DNA from 3 places in the Ruegeria sp. BF6 genome. Region 1 is predicted to be linked to each of the others. Evidence: riboswitches for the same ligand, from Rfam matches in the RefSeq annotation. Region 1 holds a riboswitch; each other region holds the start of a gene.
The links. A riboswitch is a leader RNA that binds a small molecule or an ion and turns the genes downstream of it on or off. The one in region 1 is predicted to bind cobalamin.
Positions count from the first base shown of each region.

Region 2: it holds a riboswitch for cobalamin, as region 1 does, so the genes downstream of both, ACR0IM_RS21850 (hypothetical protein) here and ACR0IM_RS20845 (DUF1636 family protein) in region 1, are expected to answer to the same signal.
Region 3: it holds a riboswitch for cobalamin, as region 1 does, so the genes downstream of both, ACR0IM_RS11715 (DUF1636 family protein) here and ACR0IM_RS20845 (DUF1636 family protein) in region 1, are expected to answer to the same signal.

Region 1 is NZ_JBQFTN010000016.1:765-5,638, forward strand. Features, by position in the region: gene ACR0IM_RS20835 (NAD(P)-dependent oxidoreductase) at 1-558, opposite strand, end outside; gene ACR0IM_RS20840 (LysR substrate-binding domain-containing protein) at 662-1,546, shown strand; cobalamin riboswitch at 1,619-1,827, shown strand; gene ACR0IM_RS20845 (DUF1636 family protein) at 1,922-2,302, shown strand; gene cobW (cobalamin biosynthesis protein CobW) at 2,299-3,354, shown strand; gene cobN (cobaltochelatase subunit CobN) at 3,358-4,874, shown strand, end outside.
Region 2 is NZ_JBQFTN010000019.1:9,295-14,168, forward strand. Features, by position in the region: gene ACR0IM_RS21840 (DNA polymerase III subunit gamma/tau) at 1-359, opposite strand, end outside; gene ACR0IM_RS21845 (protein-tyrosine phosphatase family protein) at 493-996, shown strand; gene ACR0IM_RS21850 (hypothetical protein) at 998-1,405, opposite strand; cobalamin riboswitch at 1,487-1,708, opposite strand; gene ACR0IM_RS21855 (alpha/beta hydrolase family protein) at 1,850-2,707, shown strand; RNA gene ffs (signal recognition particle sRNA small type) at 2,747-2,845, opposite strand; gene ACR0IM_RS21865 (bifunctional 2',3'-cyclic-nucleotide 2'-phosphodiesterase/3'-nucleotidase) at 2,885-4,765, opposite strand.
Region 3 is NZ_JBQFTN010000003.1:264,887-269,760, forward strand. Features, by position in the region: gene ACR0IM_RS11700 (FecCD family ABC transporter permease) at 1-64, opposite strand, end outside; gene ACR0IM_RS11705 (ABC transporter substrate-binding protein) at 66-1,013, opposite strand; gene ACR0IM_RS11710 (ABC transporter ATP-binding protein) at 1,033-1,818, opposite strand; gene ACR0IM_RS11715 (DUF1636 family protein) at 1,815-2,171, opposite strand; cobalamin riboswitch at 2,266-2,465, opposite strand; gene ACR0IM_RS11720 (DUF3299 domain-containing protein) at 2,608-3,372, shown strand; gene ACR0IM_RS11725 (hypothetical protein) at 3,924-4,352, shown strand; gene ACR0IM_RS11730 (MotA/TolQ/ExbB proton channel family protein) at 4,349-4,874, shown strand, end outside.

The DNA.
Region 1 (4,874 bases):
CACCAGCGCCTCGGCACAGGTGATCAGGTTGGCGGTGGCCAGATAATTCGTCAGCACCTTCAGGACCGAGGCCGAACCTAATTCTCCGGTGTGCAGAACTCGCCGTCCCATCGTGGTTAGAAACGGCAAAATCCGCTCGAATGTTTCGCGGTCGCACCCTGCGAAGATCGAAATGTTGCCGGTCGCCGCCCGGTGGCACCCGCCGGACACCGGGCAATCGACCGCGGCGCCTCCGCGTTCGACCACCATCGCGCCGAGACGCATAACCTCAGTCTCATCGGTGGTCGACATCTCCATCCAGATTTTGCCCGGAGCGACCTCGGGCAGCATCTCTTTCATCACGGTGTCCGAGGCGGCCGGGGACGGCAGACAAGTGATGACTGCATCACAATCCCGCATCATCTGCGCCGGGCTTTCGGCAGCTTTGGCGCCTTTGGCCACGTATTCGGCCACCAGATCGGGGGTGAGGTCATGGACCGTCAAGTCAATTCCGTTGCGCAGCAGTGAGCCGGACAGCTTGCCGCCGACATTACCCAAACCGATGAATCCGACTTTCATTTCACCCTCCCGAAGGTCGCCGTTTGTGCCGAGTATCCCTATTGCCTGCCGGAAACGAAAATGAATAATAACACGCGATATAGATAAAAATTTTTGGTGGTAAATGGATCGCCTTCCAAATCCCGTTTGGCTGCGCAGCTTCGAATCCGCTGCGCGCCATCTGAATTTCACCACAACCGCGCGTGAACTTGGCCTGACGCAAACAGCCGTTTCACTGCACATTCGGTCCCTTGAGGCCGAGTTGGGTCAAAAGCTGTTCACACGAAATGCACGGCGGCTGGAACTGACCGAGCTGGGGCAGTCCTATTCGCTGACGGTTCGGCGCGCTTTGGCCGACATTGCGCTGTCGACCAACAGTCTGTTTGGCCCGGCCTCGCGCCAGACCCTGACGATCCGGGCAGCAATTTCGACCGCGACCTATTGGTTGGCTGCCGAGCTGCCTGACTTCTCCGCGCAGCATCCGGGTATTCCGGTCCGACTTGTCTCGCACATCTGGAACGACAGCGGGACGCCCGGCGATGTGGATGTGGAAATCCGGCTGGGTTATGGCGACTGGCCGGGGGTGCGATCCCAAAAACTCACCGACGAAAAGCTAGTCCCGGTCTGTCGGGCTGGGGACGACTCAGCGAAGCTGATCTCCCTGCCGAACGGGCCACTGATTCACATCCTTGGATACGAGGACAACTGGGCGCGGTATCTTCAGGCCAACGGCATAGCGCCGCCCGACCAGCCGCCTCGGCATTCTGTGGACACCACGGTGGCAGCGCTGCAACTAGTGATGGCCGGTGCAGGATATGCCACGATCCTTGAACGGTTCGCAAAAAACGCAATTCGGCAAGGCGCACCGATTGCGATTGCGGGTCCGGCGATTCCCTTTGCCCAGTCGCATTATCTGGTCAGCGCTCAACGGGCCGCGCAATCCACGGCAGCGGCGGGTTTGTTTTGCGCGTGGTTGCAGGACCGGCTGGTGGCGGATGCCGCGGATTGACACAAGCTGGTCGCTTTTCTGTTCTATGGGGTTTCTACCCCTGTCTCGCGCTTGACAAGGCCCCTGCCCGTGCCGCATGTCGCTTGCGTTGGTGTCCATCCCAGGATGGATGAAAAGGGAATGCGTCAACGGCCATCCGTCAAACGCAGCCGCCCCCGCGACCGTGACCGGAGAGGGTGCCCATAGCCACTGGCCGAATTGGCCGGGAAGGCGGGACATCCGACAGAGGCCCGCCTCTGACATCCGCAAGCCGGGAGACCTGCCAGCACGCGAAGATGAAACCGGGCGGGGTGTTCCGGTGTCGGGTCCATGTCGCAACACGTGGCCCGCATGAAACCCCGTCCCCCGCAAGGAGGATTTGGGGGGATGAGAGACATGACCGAGACCGCACCTGTTGAGCTGCTGGTCTGTACCACGTGCCGCCGTGGCCTGCCCGTCGAGGACGACGCGCAACGGCCCGGCTCCCTGCTTCATAAAGCGCTGGAACAAGCGGAACTGCCCGAGGGCATCACGCTGAAAGCCGTGGAATGCCTGTCGAACTGTGATGAAGGTTGTTCCATCGTGCTGCGCGGCGGGCCGGATCGTTGGACCTTTGTCTATGAACACCTCAACGAAAACGACCATGTCGCAACCATTGTCGAAGGTGCCACCAAGTACCTCGCGACCGAGGACGGCCTGGTCAAATGGCGCGAACGCCCCGAACATTTCCGCAAAAACTGTGCGGCCCGCATTCCCCCGATTGGAGCCCTGAAATGAGCAATCTCGAAAAACTCCCCGTCACTGTGATCACCGGCTTTCTGGGCTCGGGCAAGACTACGCTGGTCAAACACCTGATGCAGAACCCGCAGGGCAAGCGTCTTGCCGTTGTGGTCAACGAGTTTGGCGATGTGGGCGTAGATGGCGATATACTGAAATCCTGCGCCATCCCGGATTGCCCAGCGGAAAACATCATGGAACTGGCCAACGGCTGCATCTGCTGCACCGTAGCCGATGATTTCATTCCCACTATCGAGGCCCTGATGGCGCTGGAACCGCGCCCCGATCACATCCTGATCGAAACCTCGGGCTTGGCCCTGCCCAAGCCGCTGCTGAAGGCGTTCGACTGGCCTGATATCCGCTCGAAGATCACCGTGGATGGCGTGATCGCTCTGGCCGATGCCGAGGCCGTCGCCGCCGGTCGTTTTGCCCCTAATGTCGAAGCCGTTGATGCCCAGCGCCTGGCCGATGACTCGATCGATCACGAAACGCCCCTGTCCGAAGTGTTCGAGGACCAGATTTCGTGTGCCGATATCATCCTGCTGACCAAGCCTGATCTGGCGGGTCCCGAAGGTGTGGCCAAGGCAAAAGAGATCATCGCCGCCGAGGCGCCGCGCTCCCTGCCCGTCGTCGAAGTGGCCGAAGGTGTAGTGGATGTCCGCGTTGTGCTGGGTTTGGAAGCAGCAGCCGAGGACGACATGGACGCCCGCCCATCGCACCACGACGGTCATCACGACCATGAGCATGACGATTTCGAAAGCATCATCGTCGAGTTGCCGGAACAGACCGATCCGGCCCAACTGGTCGCCAATATCGAACGTCTGGCCAATGAGTTGAACATCCTGCGGGTCAAAGGCTATGCCGCCGTTCAGGGCAAGCCGATGCGTCTATTGGTTCAGGCCGTCGGTGCCCGTGTACGTCACCAGTACGACCGCCCCTGGGAACCCGGCGAGGATCGTCGCTCGCGTCTGGTGGTGATTGCCGAGCATGACGACATCAAAGAGGCCGCGATCCGCGATATCCTCGTGGGCGTGACCGAGGCCGCCGAGTAAGCCATGCACGTCGTCTTCCGCGAAAGCCACGGGTTAGAAGAAACCGAGCCCCCGACCGATCTGGGCCAAAGCCCGGCGGATCTGGTTGTGCTGTCCTTTTCCGACAGCGACCTTGGTGCTTTCGCGGCGGGCTGGCATCGTGGTGGCGGTCCCGAGGGGCGGATGCCGACGATGCGGCTGGCCAACCTGACGGCGCTGAAACACCCTCTGTCTGTCGACACATATGTTGAACAGACTCTGGAGGGTGCAAAGGGCATCCTGATCCGCTTGATCGGCGGTGTTCCTTATTGGTCTTACGGCTTGCAGCAGGTTCTGGCGCTGGCGCAGGCCAAAGGCATCGCGCTGGCCGTTCTGCCTGCGGATGGGCGTGAGGACACGCGGCTGGATGATTACTCCACCCTACCGGTCTCGACCCTGCGCCGCTTGGCGCATCTGTGTGACACTGGCGGCGAGGTTGCAGCACAGGCTGCACTGGCGCAGATGGCGCTGGCGGCAGGTCTCTATGCCGGCCCGGTGATGGGCGCAAAGACCTTACCCGACTGCGGTGTCTGGTGCCCGGACCGCGGCGTGATCCCGGTGGACAAGGCGTTCACAAGCGATGCGAGACGTATCCTTGTCACCTTCTACCGCGCCTATCTGACATCGGCCGACACTGCTCCGGTCGCCGCCCTGATCCGCAGCCTACGGGACCGGGGACTGGATGCGATTGGCCTGTTCGCTCCTTCGTTGAAAGCGCCAGCCGCCGCTGAATGGCTGCGTGAACAGGTCGTTGTATCGGAGCCCTCAGCGATCATCAACGCCACCTCTTTCTCGGGCAAAGGCGCATCGGGCACTTCGCCCTTGGACGCGGCAAACGTGCCGGTGTTTCAGGTCGCCCTCGCCACCTCGCGCCGCAATGCGTGGGCCGAAGCGGAACGGGGCCTGTCGCCTGCCGACCTTGCCATGCATGTGGTACTGCCCGAGGTGGACGGACGGATTTCGGCAGGCATTGCCTCGTTCAAGGAACCCGGCAAGCGCGATCCGCATCTGGAATATTCCCGTTTCGCCCATCGCGCCGAGCCTGAGCGGATCGAAGCCATTGTCGACCGCGTCACCGGCTGGTTGAACCTGCACGACAAGCCCAAGGCGGATCAGGTTCCCGCACTGGTGCTGTCCACCTACCCCGGCAAGAACTGGCAGATGGCCCACGCGGTGGGCCTCGACGCGCTGGCCTCGGCCGAAGCAATGCTGTCTGATCTTCAGGGCGAAGGTTATGACACCGCGCCCGCGGAACCGATTGCCCAAACCCTGCTGGACGCCCGCATTTCTTGGTCACTGGAAGACTATCGCGCCGCGTTGACCGACCTGCCGGAACAACTGCGTGCGGACCTGCAAACAGTGTGGGCCGCCCCTGAGGGCGACCCGGCCTTCGCGGATGGCGCGTTCCACTTTACCGCCCTGCGCCGTGGCAAGGCACTGATTGCGCTGCAACCGGAGCGCGGCACGCCCGAGTTGCGCGATGACGATTATCACGACCTGTC
Region 2 (4,874 bases), on a different contig from region 1:
TCGATGATCTCGCGGATGTCGTTGACGCCGGTGCGGCTGGCGGCGTCCATCTCCATCACGTCCACATGGCGGCCTTCCATGATGGCCACGCAATGTTCACACTGGCCGCAGGGTTCCGTGGTCGGCTTGCCCTGGCCATCGGGGCCGATGCAGTTCATGCCCTTGGCGATGATCCGCGCCGTGGTGGTCTTACCCGTGCCGCGAATGCCGGTCATGATGAAGGCCTGTGCGATCCGGTCGGCCTCGAACGCATTTTTCAGCGTGCGAACCATCGCATCCTGACCGACGAGATCGGTAAAGGTTTCGGGGCGGTATTTGCGGGCAAGAACCTGATAGGCGGGGCTTGGCGTGTCGTTCATGTCTGCTCTGTCGGATTCGGTTCAGGAATGCAGCGTAGAGACCCCTGCCGCCCGCGTCCACCGCCGCTGTAGTCGAAATTCGGTTTGCAGGACAGTTTACGCATCGTAGAAACGTTCGCAGGAGGGCCACCTTTTGAGACTCTTTGCGATTCACGCCGTGCAGGTGGGAAATGGCACGGTTGCCCTTTCACCAATCCCGGGGCGCGGTGGCAACTACCTGCAGGATCTTCGTACCATCCGGGACTGGCAGCCGGATTTGGTGGTTTCCATGACCACCGAGGTTGAGATGCTGGAGGAAGGTGCCGCCGGATTCGGTGACGATCTTCGCATCGCCGCCATCGGGTGGGCGCATCTGCCAGTCGCGGATTTTGGCGCGCCACCGCCAGAGGTTCGGGCCGCATGGGCCGAGGTCAGCGCAGCGGCGGCACAAGTCCTGTCCCGAGGAGGGCGGGTGTTGGTGCATTGCCGGGGTGGCTGTGGCCGGTCTGGCATGGTCGCTTTGCGCCTTATGGTCGAACAGGGCGAACAGCCCGAGGCAGCGCTGAAACGTCTGCGCGCCGTACGGGCCTGCGCCGTTGAAACCGACGGCCAGTTGCAATGGGCGGCGCAGGCGGCCAGCGCCCGAAAGGGCAGCTAGCTTAGAGCGCCGCGTGCTGCTCCGGTTGCGCAACCGGACTTGCGGCCAGCAATAAAACCTCGAGCATCGCGCAGGGTGGGCTGGCCATAACATCGGCGGGCAGAGAGCTGAACACATCCGCGAACATCATGTCGGCATACCTATCAAGTGAATCGGTGGAAACGTCGGAGTCCGTGCCGCAAAAGATCCGAATCTGATCAGGCCGTGCGCAAAATCGGGCGGTGCAACCTTCGGGGCAATGGGTCAGTTCACTGCTGCCTTCGACCTGAAAATCGGGGGTTGTTGCAGGTGCGGCGGTCTCTATCGCCTGTGTAATGACACGCGCGACCCGTGCCAAAGCTGGGCAGGTCTTGCCGGTTCGCTGGCATACGGTGGCCGAGTATTCGTGGGTCTTTGTCTTCCAGATCATTGTGCGCCCTCCGCGCGTAGGACGGGGCGTAGATCAGGTGTGACAGCATGCTGACAACCTGCCCGGACACCCCGCCCGAGTTTCGGTTTCGGTTCGATGGCAGGTCTCCTGACTTGCGGGTCATCGCGTTGCCGACCTTCCCAGCCTTTCGGCCAGTGGTATTTCGGCATTGCTCACCGCTTACAGTTGCGGGGGCAGTCGCGGCCTTGGTTCGTTCCGGTATAACCGGGGCAGAACCGCACCGTGTTCCCTTTTCATCTCGCCCCGCGATCGGGGTCGAGAACCATCACGCCATCGCTAGCGGGTACGGGCGAGCCGAGTCAAGCGGGCAATTTGCACGGCCAAGCGGACGTGTGGTCATGTACGGTCACTGTTGACTTGTGGCGAGAAACACTGCGGACTGGAGAAAGTGAACCAATCGGTTCAAAATCCGGAGACCGAACCATGCTGGACACTGCACAAACCGATTCGACCGAGGACTTTCAGTTTCCGTCCGGCACGGGTTCCTTGTCGGCGCGCCTTTATCTGCCAGCGTCCGCGCCCCGGGTGGCCGTAGTCATTCACGGTGCTACCGGCGTACCGAGAGATTATTACCAGCATTTTGCCCGCTGGCTGGCTGCCGAGAGGGGGATGGCCTGTCTGACTTACGACTACAGCGATTTCGGCCATTCTCTGAACGGGTCGCTGAAAGCATCACGGGTCAAGATGGCCGACTGGGCCTTGGTCGACATGCCCGCGGCCCGGGCTGAAATGCGGCGCAGGTTCCCCGATGCGCAGCAGTGGAGCATCGGACACTCAGTCGGCGGGATGCTGGGGCCGATTCAGCCCGACGTCGATCAGATCGACCGCATGATCTGCGTCTGTTCTGGCCCTGTAACGGTATCGGATCACCCCTGGCCGTATCGGGCGCTGGCTTTGCTGTTCTGGTATGGTCACGCTCCCTTGGCGGTGAAAGCCCTGGGGTACCTTCCTGGCAAGGCGCTGGGGTTCGGGGCGGACCTGCCGGCATCGGTATATTGGCAGTGGCGGCGGTGGTGCACCGCACCGCGCAACTACCTGCCCGAGATCGGGACCTCCTTGCCTGATGCGCGCTGGGCGCAGTCAGGGACGCCCGTGGACCTGTTTACCTTCGAGGATGATGATGTGGTGCCACCCAATGCGGTGTGGCGATTGGCCGATCTGTACGGCCCAGATGCGCGACGTCACCTGTTGTCACCCGGTGAATTTGGCTTGTCGGAAGTTGGGCACATCGGCGCTTTTGCCCGCCGCAACGCAGTCCTTTGGCCACGGCTGATTGCATGACTTCGCCGATTCTGGCGCTTTACGTTTGCTACAGGGAGGAAGTGAGAGGTTGGACATCGACCCAAGCGGGGCTCGTTGTGGCTGCTTCCTTCCGGACCTGACCAGGTTGGCGAGGCGCTCGCCCGCGCCAACCTCTCAACGCACGATATAGGCAACAGACGCGGAAATGACAACCCGTCAGAGTGTCAAACGGATCAGCAGAAAGCCGTCATCGTCTGCACCGATCAGATGTGGGGTGTATTCCTCTAGTTCAGCAATGTGATCGCGGGCCTTCGGACCGGTTCTGAGCAAGGTTGTCGCGCCGGGAAATGGAGCAAACTGAAAGGCGCGGGGCGCTTTTTCCAGCGGGTCCCGTGGCAGGGCACCCGAGACGTAGTCTCGCAATATGTGCTGAACGGGTTGTGCAGGCAGCGGGATCGGCTCGGCCTGGTCGACAAAAGGGAAATAGCCGCCCCCGCTGGCTCGGTAATTGCTCACCGCAACGACAAAGCGCTTGTCGGGTGTTACGGGACGGCCCTCTAATCGGATGTCGTGAACACGGCGATGTGCAGAGGCGCTCAGATGACCTGAGGCGTCAAAGCGTGGAGGTTGCGAGAGGTCGATCTGATAGCTCAACCCTTGCAGAACATCGAAATTATGCCCGGCCCGGCTGGGGTCGACCAGGTCGGTTTCGAACCCCGGTTTGATCTGGTTGAACACGCTTGCCGACATTTCCAGCCAATCGCCGATCTGCGCGCCATTAACGACAACGGCCTGCAATTCGTTGGGAAAAACATACAGGTCGTTGATATGACGCAGGAATACCTGTCCAGGTGGCACATCCGTATAAAACCGCGGCCCGGCGCGTCCTCCGAATTTTGAAGGCGCCATCGCGGACAGAACGGGCAACTCCGCAACGGGCGATCCCTGCAGATACGGGCGCAGAGCCGCCGCCTGCGCCGCTGCGGCCAAAGCAAGCCCTCTATCCTCAACGCAAAAGCTGAAATAGCTGTGCAGGTGCTGATCGGTTCGGCCCACCGGTTGAGCCGTTTGACGGCGCGTTTCCAAATGGCCTTTGGCGAAAAGCCGCAGTAATTCAGGGTCTTCCGCAACCGGATGGGCCTCTCCGCCAGACCGGGTCGGGCAAACCGAGCGCAATTCGGTGCTGTGGTCTTTTATCGTCCACGTACTGTCATCCGCCTTGCGGAGGTTCAGGTCAATCACCCCCAGATTCGATCCGGCCGGGCCCGGCATGACCACCGGTTTCCCGTGTACCCGCCCCCGGGCTGCATCGACATTGTTCAGCCCCTCATGCACGGGACCGGGCAGAGTCAGGTGGGAATGCCCGGCGATCAGGACGTCGATGCCGTCGATGGCAGCCATCGGGATGATCGCGTTTTCCAAATCGGGTTCCGCAAAGGGCGATCCCAACCCCGTATGCGCCAGCGCAAGGATCAGATCACAGCCCTCTGCGTGCAAGTCCCGCACCTTGTTGCGGGCGCAGGTCAGGATATCGCCAACGGTGACCCGGTCCTGCAACCGGTGCGCCTCCCATTTGGCGGTCTGAGGGGGAAGCACTGAAAGCACTCCGATTTTCAGCGTAACCTGCTGGTCCTGGTACGGGACTGTACGCGTCAGGATTGCATGGCTGTGCCAGAGAGGATCGGCATTCCTTCTTTGCACATTGCTGCACACCACCGCGCAGGGAGCGTCGGCCAGAACTCGATCCAGAACCTCTAGTCCAAAGCCGAAATCATGGTTGCCCAGCCCGATGGCGTCATAGTCCAGATCACCAAAGGCCTGCATCAGAATATGCGGCGCATTGGCCGGTTCCGCAGCCCATTCCCCGATTGGTGTGCCTTGCAGCGAATCTCCGTTGTCGAACAGCAGAACCAGCGCGCCAGCCGCCACCGCCTCGTTCCGCGCAGCCCGGATCAGACTGGCGGTGCGCGTAAACCCAATCGTGGGTTCCGGGGCGTCAGAGTAGTAGTCGAAGCCGCTCAGATTCATATGCAGATCGGAGGTTGCCAATATCCGTATCTTCAAGACAGGGCGCGGCAGATGAATGGGGTGTGACAAATTTCTACTTTTGGCAGTTATATGTAAAGCATTTTCCCCAAAAAGTATATTAGGCGCAACATTTAAGGTGTGACTGCGATCATTTGACGACCGCAGGTTTCCGGCTGTT
Region 3 (4,874 bases), on a different contig from region 1:
AAATCAGCAAAAGGACGGTCAGAACGACCGCCCCCAGCACGAGCACAAGGCTCAATCGGTTCATATCAGTTGAGGCCCGGGTGCATGGCGTTGGCCATTTTCGAGATCGCCTCGATATTTGCCGGTCCAGGGGTTAGTTCCTCGTACCGCAGGCCGATCCAGCGCTCGTTCTTCACGGCGTCGGTTTGTGACATTACCGGATGCTCCTGCAGGAACTTGAATGTATCTCCCGCGCCATTGCCGGTCTGGTAGTCCAGCAACACCAGGAATTCCGGGTTGGATGCGGCAACAGCCTCCCATGAGGTGCGACCCCAGCTGGTGTCCATGTCATGGGTGACGTTCTCGCCGCCGGCGGCCGCGATCATCGCATCGGGAATGGCGAATTTACCGGCGGTGAAGGGCGCGTCTGCCGGGCCATCCAGCAGGAAGACACGCGGTTTGGCCAGATCGGCGGTCTGTGCTTCGATCGCGGCCAGTTCTTCTTTCCAGCCGCCGACCAGTGCTTCCGCCTTGTCGTCGACATGCATGACCTTGCCCAGACGCAGCACATCGTCGAACAACAGATTCATGCTGGCTTCGGGGCGATCCTTGTCCAGATGCACGCAGCTTTCGGTCAGGATCATGGTCTTGATGCCAAAAGGCTCCAGAGTGTCGGGTGTCACGTCGCCGCCAGGTTTCATGCCGTAATACCAACCGGCGAAGAACAGGTCGGGTTCAGCCGCAACCAGATTTTCAACGGTCGGGTATTTCGGCGCAAGTTCGGGGATGTTACCGCGCAGGGTGTCGAATTCGGGGCTGGTCTTGTACCAGCCGGTGATGCCGGTCAGGCCCACGATCTTGTCCTGCAGGCCAAGGGCAAAGGCCATGTCGGTCATGTTCATGTCATGAACGACCAGCCTTTCGGGTTGAGATTCGAAAACCAGCGGTTCACCGCAATTGTCAATCGTTACCTCATGCGCGGAGGCGCTGCCTGCCATGGCGGTGATCAGGGCCGCAGACCAGATATGTTTCATTGGGGAGAGTTTCCTTAAGTTAATTTGAAACTGGGGTTCTTCGGATATCCAGTGCCGGGATCACTCGGCCTTCATGCTGGAAACACAGATAATCGACGCCAAACGTGTCGCGCACATGCGCGGGCGTCAGCACTTCGGCCACGGGGCCGAAACTGGTCAGACGCGTGGATTTCATCAGCGCCACGTGGGTGGCAAACTCGGGGATCATGACCAGATCGTGCACGATCATGACCACCGTGATGCCCAGTTCGGCCACCAGCGACAGCATTCTCCCCTTGGCGTCCGGGTCCAAATGGTTGGTGGGTTCATCCAGAAACAACAGAGACGGGTTTTGCGCCAGGGCGCGGGCGATATGCGCGCGCTGGCGTTCACCGCCGGACAGCAGGGCCATCCGCTTGTCCGCCAGTGGGCCCAGCCCGGTCAGGTCCAGTATCCGATCAAGCTCGACCGCGTGGTCTTCGGCGGATCGGTCTGAGCGGATCGGAATCTGACCCAGCGCTACATAGTCTCGCAGCAGCAGCCGACCGTCCGGGAACTCCTGCTGGCTGACAACGGCGATCATGCGTGCACGGTCTTTGGACGACATCTGTTTCAGGCTGCGCCCATCGACAAGGACGTCCCCCAGAACCATCTCAGCTGCACCGCATAAAAGGTTCAGAAGCGTTGTTTTCCCGGCCCCGTTTGGTCCGGCTATGGCCAAAACCGCACCCCTGTCCAGTTCGAAGGATGCTCCCTGTAGTAGGACGTCGCCGTTGAGTGCGTAGTATTCTAGGCCACGCGCGATCAGAAACGCTGAGTTTGTCACGGGTGCACCTCCACGTTCAGACGGGGCATACGAGCCAAGGTTTTGTTGAACAATGCACGCGGACGGTCAGAAGCATTGGTCCAGCCGTCCCCACTGTCTTGGAATTGCCGCGCAAACTGGGCCAGAGCATCAATGTCCTGCGAGGATTTGACGTCACCAAACAGGTATTGCGCTTTGCCAACAGCCTGAAAGCCTACGGTTGTCGGTCGGTCACAACCAGCCATGCAGGAAACCATGCGTATGGAAAACCCGGAAGGTAGCCGGTGCGTCAGCGCCTTTCCGATCGCATGCGCGGCGTCCGTGCCGTTGCAGGTCTCGCAAATCAGCAGGAAGTGTTGGGGATCGTTTGCCATTGCCCACTCCGCTTATTGCCGAAGCGAGGTGGCGGCAATGTAATAGCGTAACGCGTTCGTCACTTTGCCTCCTTCCGGGACGCCCCGCCCCGGGTTGGTTGAAAACATGATGGCAGGTCTCCTGACTTGCGGGTCTTGGCTTGGCCATCCTTCCCGGCCTGTGGGCCAGTGGATTTATGGCGTCGCTCACCGCTTACAGTTGCGGGGGCAGTCACGGAGTTGGCGCCGGTTAGCGGACCTCACCGTATTCCCTTTTCATCCCCAATTGGGGGAACCATCATCAGATTGACTGCCCGAGATCGCCCAGTGCGTCAATATGAAAGTTTCATCCTGTTCGTTCGTTACCGGCCAGCTCTGAGGCATAAGGGTGGCCAGTTAAGGACGTTGTTCGCAAAAACTGGCTGGAATGATCTCGGCAGGAAGATAGACTCAGATCATGCGATATTGGTTTCACCTTGCAACGATTCTGGCATTGAGCCTGTGCGGTTCTTCTGCGCTGGCGGCACCGGGGGCTGAACTGGAATGGTCCGAATTGCCTGACCCGTCCGTTCAGGTCTTCGAAGACCCCTACCGCGATCTCAGCCCGGAGCAGTTCGACGATCTGATTTTCGTCGTGCGCCTGCGCGGCAGGCTGCGTCAGGAAGTGGGCAGCCCCGATGAGCGGCGGAAGTGGCAGGAGCTTCTGGTCGAAACCGAGGAAGCCCTGGCTGCGGACGGCATCGATATCGACTGGCTGCTGGACCAGCGACTTGTCGTCGCCCAGCGCCGGGATCGTGCCGGTGCGGCCGGAAACCCTGAATTCGACGGTCAAACGGTGACGCTGGCGGGGTTTGCCATTCCGGCGCCGCCCGATGCGGATGGGCACCCCATCGCTTATCTGGTGCCTCAGCCCGGGATGTGCAGCCACTTGCCGCCGCCGCCGCCCAATCAGATGATCCGGGTACGGCTGAACGGCGACTGGGAGCCCGGTTACGTCCACGAGCTGGTTCGTTTGACCGGAAAGCTGACCATCGATCCGTCAGAACAAAACACAATGGTGGTGGATGGGCTGATGCCCATGCGCGCGACGTTCCAGCTGGAGGCCGACAGTGTCGAAACCCTGGAAACACAGGGCGGCGGACTGAAGTGGACGCAGAGCTCGGCCGAACGCTTCCGTGCTGCAGGCAACAGCAAAACCGGCGCGGAGAAGGCGTCTGAGTGACGGGATCACCGGATCGCCCCCCAGGCTGCCTTGCCGATTTCCTCCTGAACAGAACCGATCGTCTTTGGGATTTGAAAAACCTTAATCTCAGGGTGCGCTGAGATTTCTTTTTAGGTGTACAAGTGACGACGATTTGAGCCTCTTCAGAGGTGCTGGATGTATTGATGACACCCATTAACCTTGCAGAGGTTGACCTCGCGGGCGGCGAACAGCGCATGCCGCTGGTGCGCTATTCCCGGCTGTACAGGGCGATTGGCCCATCTATGCGCAGATATTCGAACGCCGAAACATCGCGATCTTCACCGAACACCGGGTCAAGTCGAACGCGATGGAGTGGCTGGTGGCCTGTGCGATAGCCTATCAGCCCGACCCGGAGCCTTCGCAATATCATGCACTTGCGATGGAAGTCATGAAACGGCAGGGTTGAACGGGCTGTAAATCGCCCTTTATCACAAAGGTGTCGGCAACCCTTTCGAGCCCCAGTGGTCTTGGATATGACGGGTGGAACGCCGCCAAAGTCCTGCCTGCGTAGAACGATCAGGAGCGCATCTATGAAGTATCGCCGTCCGGCCCTTGCCGCCATTCTCTGTGCGCTGCCTGTTGCGGCACTGGCCGAAACCACGCAAGTCGAGCCGGGCCTGATGGTCGAGCTGAATGCGGTGGAAGAGGTCGAAAGCGCCTGCCGCCTGACCTTTCTGGTCGAAAACCAAACCACAACGTCGATAGACAGTGCCAGTTATCAGGTGGTTATATTCGATGCCGCGGGTGTTTTCGAACGGATCACTCTTTTCGGGTTTCGGGACCTGCCGGCAGAACGCCCGCGGGTGCGTCAGTTTGATATCCGAGGCATCACCTGCGAAAACCTCGGGCGTGTTCTGATCAATGGCGTAAGCAGCTGCACCGTCGGAGGTGCTGACAGCGATATCTGCGACCAGACACCAACCTTGCACAGCCGAACAGAAGTGGAGCTTTTGGGATGAGTTTTCTTGACGCCCTGCGCGAAATCCTGGCCCTTGGCGGGCCGGTTGTCGCCATCCTGATCGCCATGTCCGTGGTGACGCTTGCGGTGACGCTTTACAAGCTCTGGCAATTTGCCGCTTCGGGTGTAGGACGGCACCGTGTGTTGTCGCAGGCGCTGGCAGCGTGGGATGCCGGTGATCACCAGACCGCCCGCGCGCGTCTGGCCAAAAGCCACAGCTATCTTGCGCCGCTGGTCGGGGTTGCGATGGACGCGCCGGATGCGCCCGGCCTGGATCAACGGCTGGATGCCGAGGCCGGGCTGGCGCTGGCCGGGCTGGAACGCGGTTTCCGCTTGCTGGATACGGTGGCGCAACTGGCGCCTTTGCTGGGTCTGTTCGGTACTGTTCTGGGCATGATCGAAGCGTTTCGCAGCCTGCAATCCGCTGGGTCTTCGGTTGACCCGTCGCTGTTGGCGGGCGGCATCTGGGTGGCACTGGTGACAACGGCTGTGGGTCTGGCGGTGGCGATGCCGACCTCGATGG